Regions from separate parts of the Effusibacillus consociatus genome, predicted to be linked through region 1. Evidence: riboswitches for the same ligand, from Rfam matches in the RefSeq annotation. Region 1 holds a riboswitch; each other region holds the start of a gene.
What was found. A riboswitch is a leader RNA that binds a small molecule or an ion and turns the genes downstream of it on or off. The one in region 1 is predicted to bind S-adenosylmethionine.
Positions count from the first base shown of each region.

Region 2: linked by a shared signal. The riboswitch ahead of metH (methionine synthase) and the one ahead of ACFO8Q_RS20200 (methionine ABC transporter ATP-binding protein) in region 1 are both predicted to bind S-adenosylmethionine.
Region 3: linked by a shared signal. The riboswitch ahead of ACFO8Q_RS16045 (trans-sulfuration enzyme family protein) and the one ahead of ACFO8Q_RS20200 (methionine ABC transporter ATP-binding protein) in region 1 are both predicted to bind S-adenosylmethionine.

Region 1 is NZ_JBHSHC010000142.1:15,901-19,180, reverse strand. Features, by position in the region: gene ACFO8Q_RS20210 (MetQ/NlpA family ABC transporter substrate-binding protein) at 1-85, opposite strand, end outside; gene ACFO8Q_RS20205 (methionine ABC transporter permease) at 160-825, opposite strand; gene ACFO8Q_RS20200 (methionine ABC transporter ATP-binding protein) at 826-1,839, opposite strand; SAM riboswitch class I at 1,910-2,025, opposite strand; gene ACFO8Q_RS20195 (PilZ domain-containing protein) at 2,189-2,569, opposite strand; gene ACFO8Q_RS20190 (2-isopropylmalate synthase) at 2,799-3,280, opposite strand, start outside.
Region 2 is NZ_JBHSHC010000044.1:51,849-55,128, reverse strand. Features, by position in the region: gene ACFO8Q_RS06755 (hypothetical protein) at 109-285, shown strand; gene ACFO8Q_RS06750 (trans-sulfuration enzyme family protein) at 346-1,503, shown strand; SAM riboswitch class I at 1,577-1,678, shown strand; gene metH (methionine synthase) at 1,746-3,280, shown strand, end outside.
Region 3 is NZ_JBHSHC010000112.1:213,534-216,813, reverse strand. Features, by position in the region: gene ACFO8Q_RS16050 (trans-sulfuration enzyme family protein) at 1-292, opposite strand, end outside; gene ACFO8Q_RS16045 (trans-sulfuration enzyme family protein) at 289-1,449, opposite strand; SAM riboswitch class I at 1,520-1,627, opposite strand; gene ACFO8Q_RS16040 (MFS transporter) at 1,772-3,064, shown strand; gene comA (phosphosulfolactate synthase) at 3,178-3,280, shown strand, end outside.

The sequences.
Region 1 (3,280 bases):
GAGCCGGTGCAGTTTCTTTCTTGCCGCACGCTGCCAACGAGAATGCAAGCGTAAGTGATACTACAGGAACAAGCCATTTTTTCATTTCCAGTTTCCCCTTTCAATTTTTGCGATTCATTTTTTCTCTATGGAAAGATCGTTTTGCGACCTTGCCTGCGATTATTTTCTGCTGAAGCGAAGAACCAATCTGTCTCCGAATGTTTGGAGGATCTGAACCAACACAAGCAGGATCAGAACCGTGACAATCATGACATCTGTCTGGAAGCGTTGATATCCGTAACGAATGGCCAAATCTCCCAGTCCTCCGCCACCAATTACCCCTGACATGGCTGTGTAGGAGACAAGTGCCACCGTAGTGATCGTGATTCCCGCGATAAGGCCCGGGCGGGATTCAGGCAGCAGCACTTTCCAAATAATGTGCCAGTTTGAGGCTCCCATTGATTGGGCCGCTTCAATGACTCCGCGATCCACTTCACGCAGGGAAGTTTCCACCAACCGGGCAAAAAACGGGGCCGCGCCAATCACAAGCGGCGGAATGGAACCCTCCACGCCGATTGAAGTCCCTACAACCAGCTTGGTGAACGGGATTAGCAGGATCATCAGGATAATAAACGGCACCGATCGCAGGATATTTACAACAAAAGATGTAACTGAATAGAATACCCGATTTTCAAGCAGCTGTCCTCGTGAAGTTAAAAATAAGAACACTCCCAGCGGCAACCCGATCAAAACGGTAAAGAATCCCGAGAGCCCCAGCATAATCAACGTATCGATGGTTGCCTGTCCAATCTCTGCCCAATCCAAATTTTCGAATGTCAATTCCAACTAGATCACCTCCACATCAAGCCCACGCAGGCGCAATGCTTCAATGGTCGAATTGACTTGTTGGGCGTCGCCATCCAATTCCACGACCAGTTGACCGTAGGGTGTATCTTTCATCCGGGAAATCGTACCTTGCAGGATATTGAACGAAGTACCGGTTTCCATCATGGTTTGGAATAAAATCGGCCGGTAAGTCTGCTCGCCCAGGAAAGTGATGCGGACAATGATTCGGTCACCGGAAGATTTTTCGTGTGCCACCGTTTCTCTCAGTTCCACCGAGTCAGCCACTTGCTCGACAAATTCCCGCGTTGTCGGGTGCTGAGGTTTCAAAAATACATCGACGACCTTTCCTGACTCAACAATTCTCCCTCCGTCAATCACTCCGACCCCGTCACAAATCGAACGGATCACATGCATTTCGTGTGTGATCAATACAATAGTGATGCCGAGTTTCCTGTTAATATCTCGCAGCAAGGCAAGAATCGAGTTGGTTATTTGCGGATCAAGCGCAGATGTCGCTTCATCACACAGCAGCACCTTAGGATCGTTTGCCAATGCTCTCGCAATTCCGACACGCTGTTTTTGCCCTCCGGACAATTGAGCCGGATATTTGTTCCGATGTCCTTCCAAACCGACCAGAGACAGCAGCTCCGATACCTTGCGCTCGATCTCCGCCTTGGGCCGTTTGGCAAGTTTCAACGGGAACGCCACATTCTCCGCGACAGTGGCAGATGAAAGCAGGTTAAAATGTTGAAAAATCATGCCGATTTGTCGGCGCTGTTCCTGCAGCTTCCGATCTTCCAAAGCCGTCAGATCCACACCATCCACGACTACGCTCCCGGAAGTCGGACGCTCCAACAGATTGATACAGCGAATCAGTGTACTCTTTCCCGCCCCGGAATGGCCGATCACACCGAAAATTTCTCCCTTTTCTATCGAAAGATCGATTCCGCGCAAAGCAGGAACCAGTTTCCCATTCACCTGATAATCTTTATAAAGATTTTGCAGCAGAATCATCCGTTTCACCTCCGTTCAATAAAAAAACCCTTTTCACAGAATGAAAAAGGGTTGTTGTATCCAGCGCCCCTCCTCATCTGTCAAGATCAAACGATCTTGTAGGAATTGGCACCGCGACACCCATCATTAGGATGAGCCGGTTGCCGGGCTTCATTGGGCCTGTCCCTCCGCCTCTCTTGATAAGAAGAATTTCCAAATCATTTGTATTCAATTTATCATTTTAAAAATACAAGAACGAGTATATCGTACCCAGAAAGATAAAGTCAATACAAAAAAATGAAACAAAAAAATCAAAAATCCCGCAATTATTAAAAATTAATTTGCAGGATTTTTCAGGAAAATATTTCGATTACCATGCTGCGTACTTTTCCGCTTGCTTACGACGTATTTGGAGAGTATTAATTTTTGAGATCAGATTCCTTTGCTCATCTTCTTTGAAGAAAAGGAATTTTACTCCATACAGAAACATCTCTTCCGTTTCTGCTTGTTTCCAAACTAGTTGACCGTAAACGTTGATTTCATGATTCGGAATATCAATCTGAAATTGCCATACCAAAACTTCGCTGATGGGCAAATCGCGATCCGTCAGGAAGCAAAGCCCGCCACCCGAAATATTTTGAATTTCCACCTCGAACTCATCCCCGAAAGGCAGCTGCTTCGCCCCCAATTTACGCAAACGAAGCGAACAAAAAGCGGTGATATTCAGACGATAAAATTCCCTCTGCTGCATACTCGTGTCCTCCCCGTATTCCCCCGAAACCCCAATACCAAATTCTTCAATTGCACCTGTAAATGGTGTTAATAATTTATAACAGAGAGGTTCGACGACTCTAGGTACTTCAGTCCTATTTTTAATTTCTTTGATTGGACAAGGGGTCCCTTTAAAAAACAAACAAGCACTTTCCGCAGAAGGGGAAAGCGCTTGGGATGCAGATAGGACTTTGGTAGCAAAAATCTTCTTAGGCGTGGAGATCAGCCTTCTCTTTCATCCGTCGATAATCTTTGCCGAAAGTATCCATGCGTTTCATAATTAATCGGTTAACAGCATCCAGATAGGCCCGGGCACCCGCTTCCAGCGTGTCCGTAGAAGTGGCTCGCCCATTGCTGACAATCTCACCTTGCCGAATTTGAATTCTCACTTCCGCGAGAGCGTCCTGTCCCCCAGTTACCGAGTCGATCTGGTAATGGAGCAGTTCCACCTGTTCCCCGGTAATCCGATCAATTGCACGGGAGATCGCATCGAACGCCCCGTTTCCAACAGCCGCTTCCTGCAGCAGACCTTGTTCGTCATCGATTAACCCAACGGTTGCTGTCGGAACGCCGTGTGTACCGCAGGATACCTGCATGAATTCTAAACGATACGAAAGCTTGGAAGTATCAACTTCGTATTCCAGGAGCAGGGACAGAATGTCCTCGTCCGTTACATACTTCTTCTTGTCAC
Region 2 (3,280 bases), on a different contig from region 1:
AGTATGATTCCGATCAAGTGATAAACCGGAGGAACACAGCTTCCGAAAAGTGGGACGAACTTGAAAAACGTTTTGGTGTGAGCGACGATCTCCCCATGTGGCCGAACCTTGAAAGAACTGCCTCGTTTTATGCTTGAAAAAGCAAAAGTGGCGATGAATGAAGGACGCGGTTTTGGACTCGGCGGTGAAGGGTTTATGCGGATGAATATCGCTTGCCCCCGTCTGATTTTGGAACAGGGCTTGGGCCAAATCCGGCGTGCGGTTAATTCTTTGTACCAGGGATAAATGGGAAGGATAGAATATAGGGAAAGGCAAAAGGGGAGAACAAAAGGGGGCAGCGACTGAATGAAGTATGCATCCAAACTTGTCAAAGTCAAGAAAGATCCCGGCTATGGATCCCATATTCCACCTATCTATATGACTTCGACTTTTGTATTTGAAAATGCGGAAGTGGGAGCCCAACGTTTTGCGGGGGAAGACCCCGGGTTCATGTATACACGTCTGGGAAACCCGACCGTTCGTGAGTTGGAAGAGAAAGTGGCGGAACTTGAATTCGGTGAAGGTTGTCTCGCTTTTTCATCAGGAATGGCGGCCATTACAGGCTGTCTCCTTGGGATTCTGCAGGCAGGAGATCACGTAATTGCCCACACTGCATTATACGGGGCAACTCATGCGTTTCTTACTACAACGGTAAAAAAGTTTGGAATCGACGTAACGTTTGTCCCATTCAAAACAGCAGAAGATCTGGAGCCCCACATCACAGAACGAACAAGAGTGATTTACTTCGAAACGCCTTCAAATCCCACTCTGTCCCTGGTTGATTTGAGCAGTGTGGCGGATTTGGCCAAGCAAAAACGGATCCTGACCGTTGTCGATAACACGTTTCTGTCCCCGTACTTGCAAAATCCGATTTTGCATGGAATTGATATTGTGGTGCACAGCGCAACCAAATACCTGTCCGGTCATGGATATCTGATTGGCGGCCTGGTGGTGGCCAGAAAGGATATTATTGATCCGATGCGGAAAGAAGTGCAGAAAAATATGGGGGCCGTCATGTCTCCGATGGATGCATGGCTTCTTTCTCAAGGGATGCGCACATTGCACATTCGGATGGATCGTGCCCAACTCAATGCACAAGTCTTGGCGGAGCGTTTGGAAAAGCACGATGCCGTCGCTCAGGTGTTTTTTCCGGGATTGGCGGGATTTGAAGACAAAGCGATCATGGAAAAGCAGATGAAGGGACCGGGAGCGATGATTTCTTTTGTCTTAAAGGGAGGATATGAAGCGGGCGTCAAGCTCATGAATTCGGTGAAACTGTGTACCCTGGCCGTTTCACTGGGGGATGTCGGTACACTGATTCAGCATCCGGCTTCCATGACCCACGCCATTATTCCGAAAGAAGAGCGGGAGAAAGCGGGAGTTTGGGATGGGCTTGTGCGATTTTCCGTTGGGATCGAAGATGTGGAAGATATATGGCAGGATCTGGACATGGCTTTGGAGTAATAAATCCGCATAAATCATCTTGACAGCATTCACTATTTCATGCAAACTAAATAAAAATTAAAATATTTTCATACTTCTATCCAGAGTGGCGGAGGGAACTGGCCCGATGAAACCACAGCAACCGGTGCGATCACACGGTGCTAATTCCAGCAGAAAGCGTTCTGGAAGATAGGAGGAGCGGACTTGAAGCGATCAGCCCTCTCATTCTGGAGAGGGCTTTGTTATAGACAGGGGGAACCAGCATGAGCACGTCAGCGAACAAGATTCAACATCCAATCTTGGAACAACTAAAGAAGAAAATTCTCATCCTCGACGGGGCGATGGGGACCATGATCCAGCAGGCAAATCTGACTGCGGAAGATTTTGGCGGGGAAGAATACGAGGGCTGCAACGAGTACCTCAACCTCACACGTCCTGATGTGATCCAAGCGATCCATGAGAAGTATCTGGAAGCAGGGGCCGACATCATTGAGACGAATACGTTTGGCTCTACCCGACTGGTACTGGCAGAGTATAACCTGCAGGACCGGGCGGATGAAATCAACCTGGCTGCCGCGAAGCTGGCGGTCGATGCAGTACGAAAATGGTCTACTCCCGAATGGCCTCGTTTTGTGGCGGGTGCAATGGGTCCCACTACAAAAACGCTGTCGGTCACAGGGGGAACCACTTTTGAGGAACTGACGGAAGATTATTACCTGCAGGCGAAGGCATTGATACAGGGCGGCGTGGACGTCCTGCTGCTTGAAACGGCACAGGACACACTCAATGTGAAAGCGGGCAGCCTTGGAATTAAAAAAGCGTTTGACGAACTCGGTGTGGAACTTCCGCTGATGTTATCCGGCACCATTGAACCAATGGGTACGACATTGGCCGGTCAGAACATCGAATCGTTCTATATTTCCCTCGAACATTTGAAACCGATCACTGTCGGGTTGAACTGTGCAACCGGCCCTGAGTTCATGCGTGACCATTTGCGTACTCTGTCAGAATTGGCTCAGTGCGGGGTCAGCTGTTATCCGAATGCGGGACTGCCGGACGAGAACGGTCATTACCACGAATCCCCGCAAGCACTTGCGAAAAAAATGGCCGGATTCGCAGAACAAGGCTGGTTGAATATTGCGGGGGGCTGCTGCGGTACGACACCGGAACATATCCATGCACTCGCAGAAGCATTAAAAGACTATAAGCCGCGTCACGCTGCAGAGGGCCATCTCCCGGCAGTTTCCGGGATCGAAACCGTGTACCTGGAGCCGGACAATCGTCCGCTGATGGTGGGAGAACGGACGAACGTCATCGGATCGAAGAAGTTTCGGACTCTCATAGCAGAGGGGCTGTATGAGGACGCGTCTGAAATTGCGCGAGCCCAAGTGAAAAAGGGAGCTCATGTGATCGACATCTGCTTGGCGGATCCGGATCGGGACGAGTATGGGGACATGGAGAAGTTCCTGCACTATGTGGTCAAAAAGGTAAAAGTGCCCCTGATGATCGATTCCACCGATTCCAAAGTGATTGAGCTGGGATTGAAGCATTCACAGGGAAAAGCGATCATCAACTCAATTAACCTGGAAGACGGGGAAGAACGTTTCGAGGAAGTTGCTCCGCTTATCACGAAATATGGGGCTGCGGTTGTTGTCGGAACTATCGACGAGCAGGGGATGGCAGTAACACGGGAACGTAAACTGGAGGTTGCCAAACGTTCCTATGATCTGCTGGTGAACAAGTATGGTGTGAACCCGCAGGATATTATCTTCGATCCGCTGGTGTTCCCTGTCGGTAC
Region 3 (3,280 bases), on a different contig from region 1:
AAATGTCTTCACAAGCAACAACATGCGATCCGGAGGACAAGGTCAGCAATACTCCCGTGATTGCAGCCATGCCGGATGCAAACGCAAACCCGTAGTTTGCTCCTTCGAGTTCCGCGATAATATGTTCCAGCGCTTTTCGGGTAGGATTACCCGAACGGGCGTAATCGAACTCCTGGGTTGAATCAAATTCCTCCTGATGAAAGGTAGAAGCTTGGTAGATCGGAACACTGGAGGCGCCGGTTATCGGATCGACCTCTACCCCGGTATGAAGAGCTTTCGTCTGAAATTTCATTTTGACACCGCCCCAACCTTGGCCGCCTCTAAAGCTTGAGCCAGATCCTCAATGATATCCTGGTAGTGTTCAATACCAACCGAAAAGCGCAGAAGTCTGTCTGTTACTCCATAAGCCTCCCGTACTTCTTTCGGAATATCAAAATGGGTCTGTCTTGCCGGATAGGTGATTAACGATTCCACGCCCCCAAGACTTTCGGCAAAAGTAATCATTTTCACACTTGCCAAAATCGGCTCGATCATATTTTCGTCTGCCACTTCAAATGACAGCATGCCGCTGTATCCTGCAGCTTGTTTTTCATGAACCTCTTTGCCTTCATGATCGGTTAGGCCCGGAAAATACACCTTTGTTACCTGCGGGTGCTTAACGAGCCATGCTGCAACCAGCTGGGCATTCTCCTGGTGTTTCTCCATCCGAAGAGCCAAAGTTTTCATCCCACGAATCATCAACCAGCAATCTTGCGGTCCCAACACTGCCCCAATCGAGTTTTGCAAAAAGAATAATTTCTCGCCCAGTTCTTCATCCTTAACCACGATTAATCCACACAACACGTCGTTATGACCACCAAGATATTTGGTTCCCGAGTGAAGTACGATATCTGCGCCAAGGTCCAGCGGACGCTGGAAATAAGGGGTCATAAACGTATTGTCCACAATCGTCAGCAGACCGTATTTTTTCGCAATGGCGGCACAGCCCTTTATATCAGTGATCTTCATTGTCGGATTGGTCGGAGTCTCGATAAAAATCGCTTTCGTGTTCGGCTGCACAGCCGCTTCCACAGCCGCCAAGTCCCCGGAATCCAGATAGGTGGTGGTGATGCCTTTTCTTCGCAAAATTTGTTCCAACAATCGATACGTACCACCGTACAAGTCATTGGATGCAATCAAATGATCCCCGGGCTCAAATATTTCAAACAAACAGCCGATTGCAGCCATCCCGGAAGCAAACGCAAACCCTCTGGTGCCGTTCTCCAAGTCGGCAATCGTATCCTCCAGCACTTTTCGCGTCGGGTTTAAAGTTCGTGTATAATCGAAACCTGTACTTTGCCCCAAAGCGGGATGAGAAAATGTGGTGGAATGATGAATCGGCAGTGATACTGCTCCTGTGCGCGGATCTTGACGATTCCCTGCTTGCGCCAAACGTGTCTCAATTTTCATCGTGATCTCCTCCTGACTTAAAAAAGGCCTTTCTCTAAAGAGAAAGACCTTGTGAATTTCCGAAGTCCTCCTCTTATCTGTCAGGTACTACCTGCAGGAATTAGCACCACAAATCTTAAACAAGATTCAGGTTGCCGGGCTTCATCGGGCCAGTCCCTCCGCCAGCTCTGGATAAGAGTCAAAATAATTCAGTTCTTTGGTTCTTGGATACACTGTACAACCTTTGGGCCAGCTCGTCAAGAGTGGATTAACAACAACTGCCTGCAATCGGAGTCTGATTCATGGATACACTACTTGTACACTGAGGAAAGGACTGAACGGAATGGCGCAATCAACCTCTACCAGTTCCAAAGTTTCGGTTCTGCCGCTCATCGCTCTCGGAAGCGTTCCGCTTATCATGGTGTTGGGCAATTCGATGCTGATCCCCATTCTGCCGACTATGCAGGAACAGCTTGATATATCCAAATTTCAAGCAAGTTTGGTTATCACACTGTTTTCGGTTCCGGCGGGAATCATAATCCCTCTGGCCGGTTTCCTTTCGGATCGGTTTAACCGCAAGATCGTGATTATTCCCGCATTACTTTTGTATGCTCTTGGTGGTCTCATATCCGGCCTGGCAGCTTTCATGCTGGCGAAGCCCTATGCAATCATCATGGCTGGTCGAGTTCTGCAGGGGATTGGTGCTGCCGGAACGGCACCGATTGCGATGGCTCTGGCGGGAGATATTTTCAAAGGAGGTGCCCGCAGTCAAGCCCTTGGATTAATAGAGGCTTCCAACGGGCTGGGTAAAGTCCTGAGTCCGATTTTAGGTGTATTGATTGCAATGATTGTTTGGTACGGCGCCTTTTTGGCTTTCCCTGTTTTATGTATTCCGGCAGCGCTTGCAATCTGGTATTTCATAAAGGAACCGAAGAAAACGGGAGAAAGTCAAAAAATACCGGAATACTTACAATCACTAAAAAAAATTTTTAAGCGGGAATGGAAATGGCTGCTCACAGCTTACTTTGCGGGTGCAAGCTCGCTTTTCATTCTGTTTGGGGTTCTCTTTTACTTGTCTCAGATTTTGGAAGAAACATACAAAATTGATGGACTGTTGAAGGGCGGAATATTAGCAATTCCTTTGCTCGCGATGTCCTTGAGCTCTTATATCACCGGATCCAACATTAAAAAGAAAAAAGGGTTAATGAAGACGCTGATTATCGTCGGGATGATCCTCGTCGCCGTTTCCCTGGGTTCCGGTTCCTTTGTCAGAAATACTTACCTGCTGCTGGCCCTGCTTGTGATCAGCGGAATCGGAACCGGTCTGGTATTGCCCTGTTTAAATATGCTGATCACCTCTGCCGTGAGTATGGAGGAACGTGGGATCGTTACCTCTTTTTACGGATCGGTCAGATTTCTCGGAGTCGCTATTGGTCCGCCTGTTTTTACCTGGTTAATGGGACTTTCAACTGCTGCAATGTTTCTTTCGGTAGCAGGTCTCGCCCTTCTTTCCACAGCGTTATCCACCTGGCTTATCCGTGTTCCCGGCAACGATGCCCCATCCCCGCCAGCACCCGGCACTCTTCCCTTCGAAACCCTCCGAAAACTTCTGGCAAAAAGAAAAGCACGGGCTTAACACCCACGCCCGTTTTTCGCATACGATATTGGAGCCCAGTTTCCATTGTTGTGTCAAGGTTACCAAACCCTTAAGGAATTTGACTTGCACGAGGGGAAAGGAGTTTTTTGATCATGACCGAATTTTTACCGCAAAGACCGTGGAATACGATTATAAGTGATCCGCTGCCCGGCCGTTTTTCCAAACCACGAACTTGCGGTTTAAGTATGCTGATTG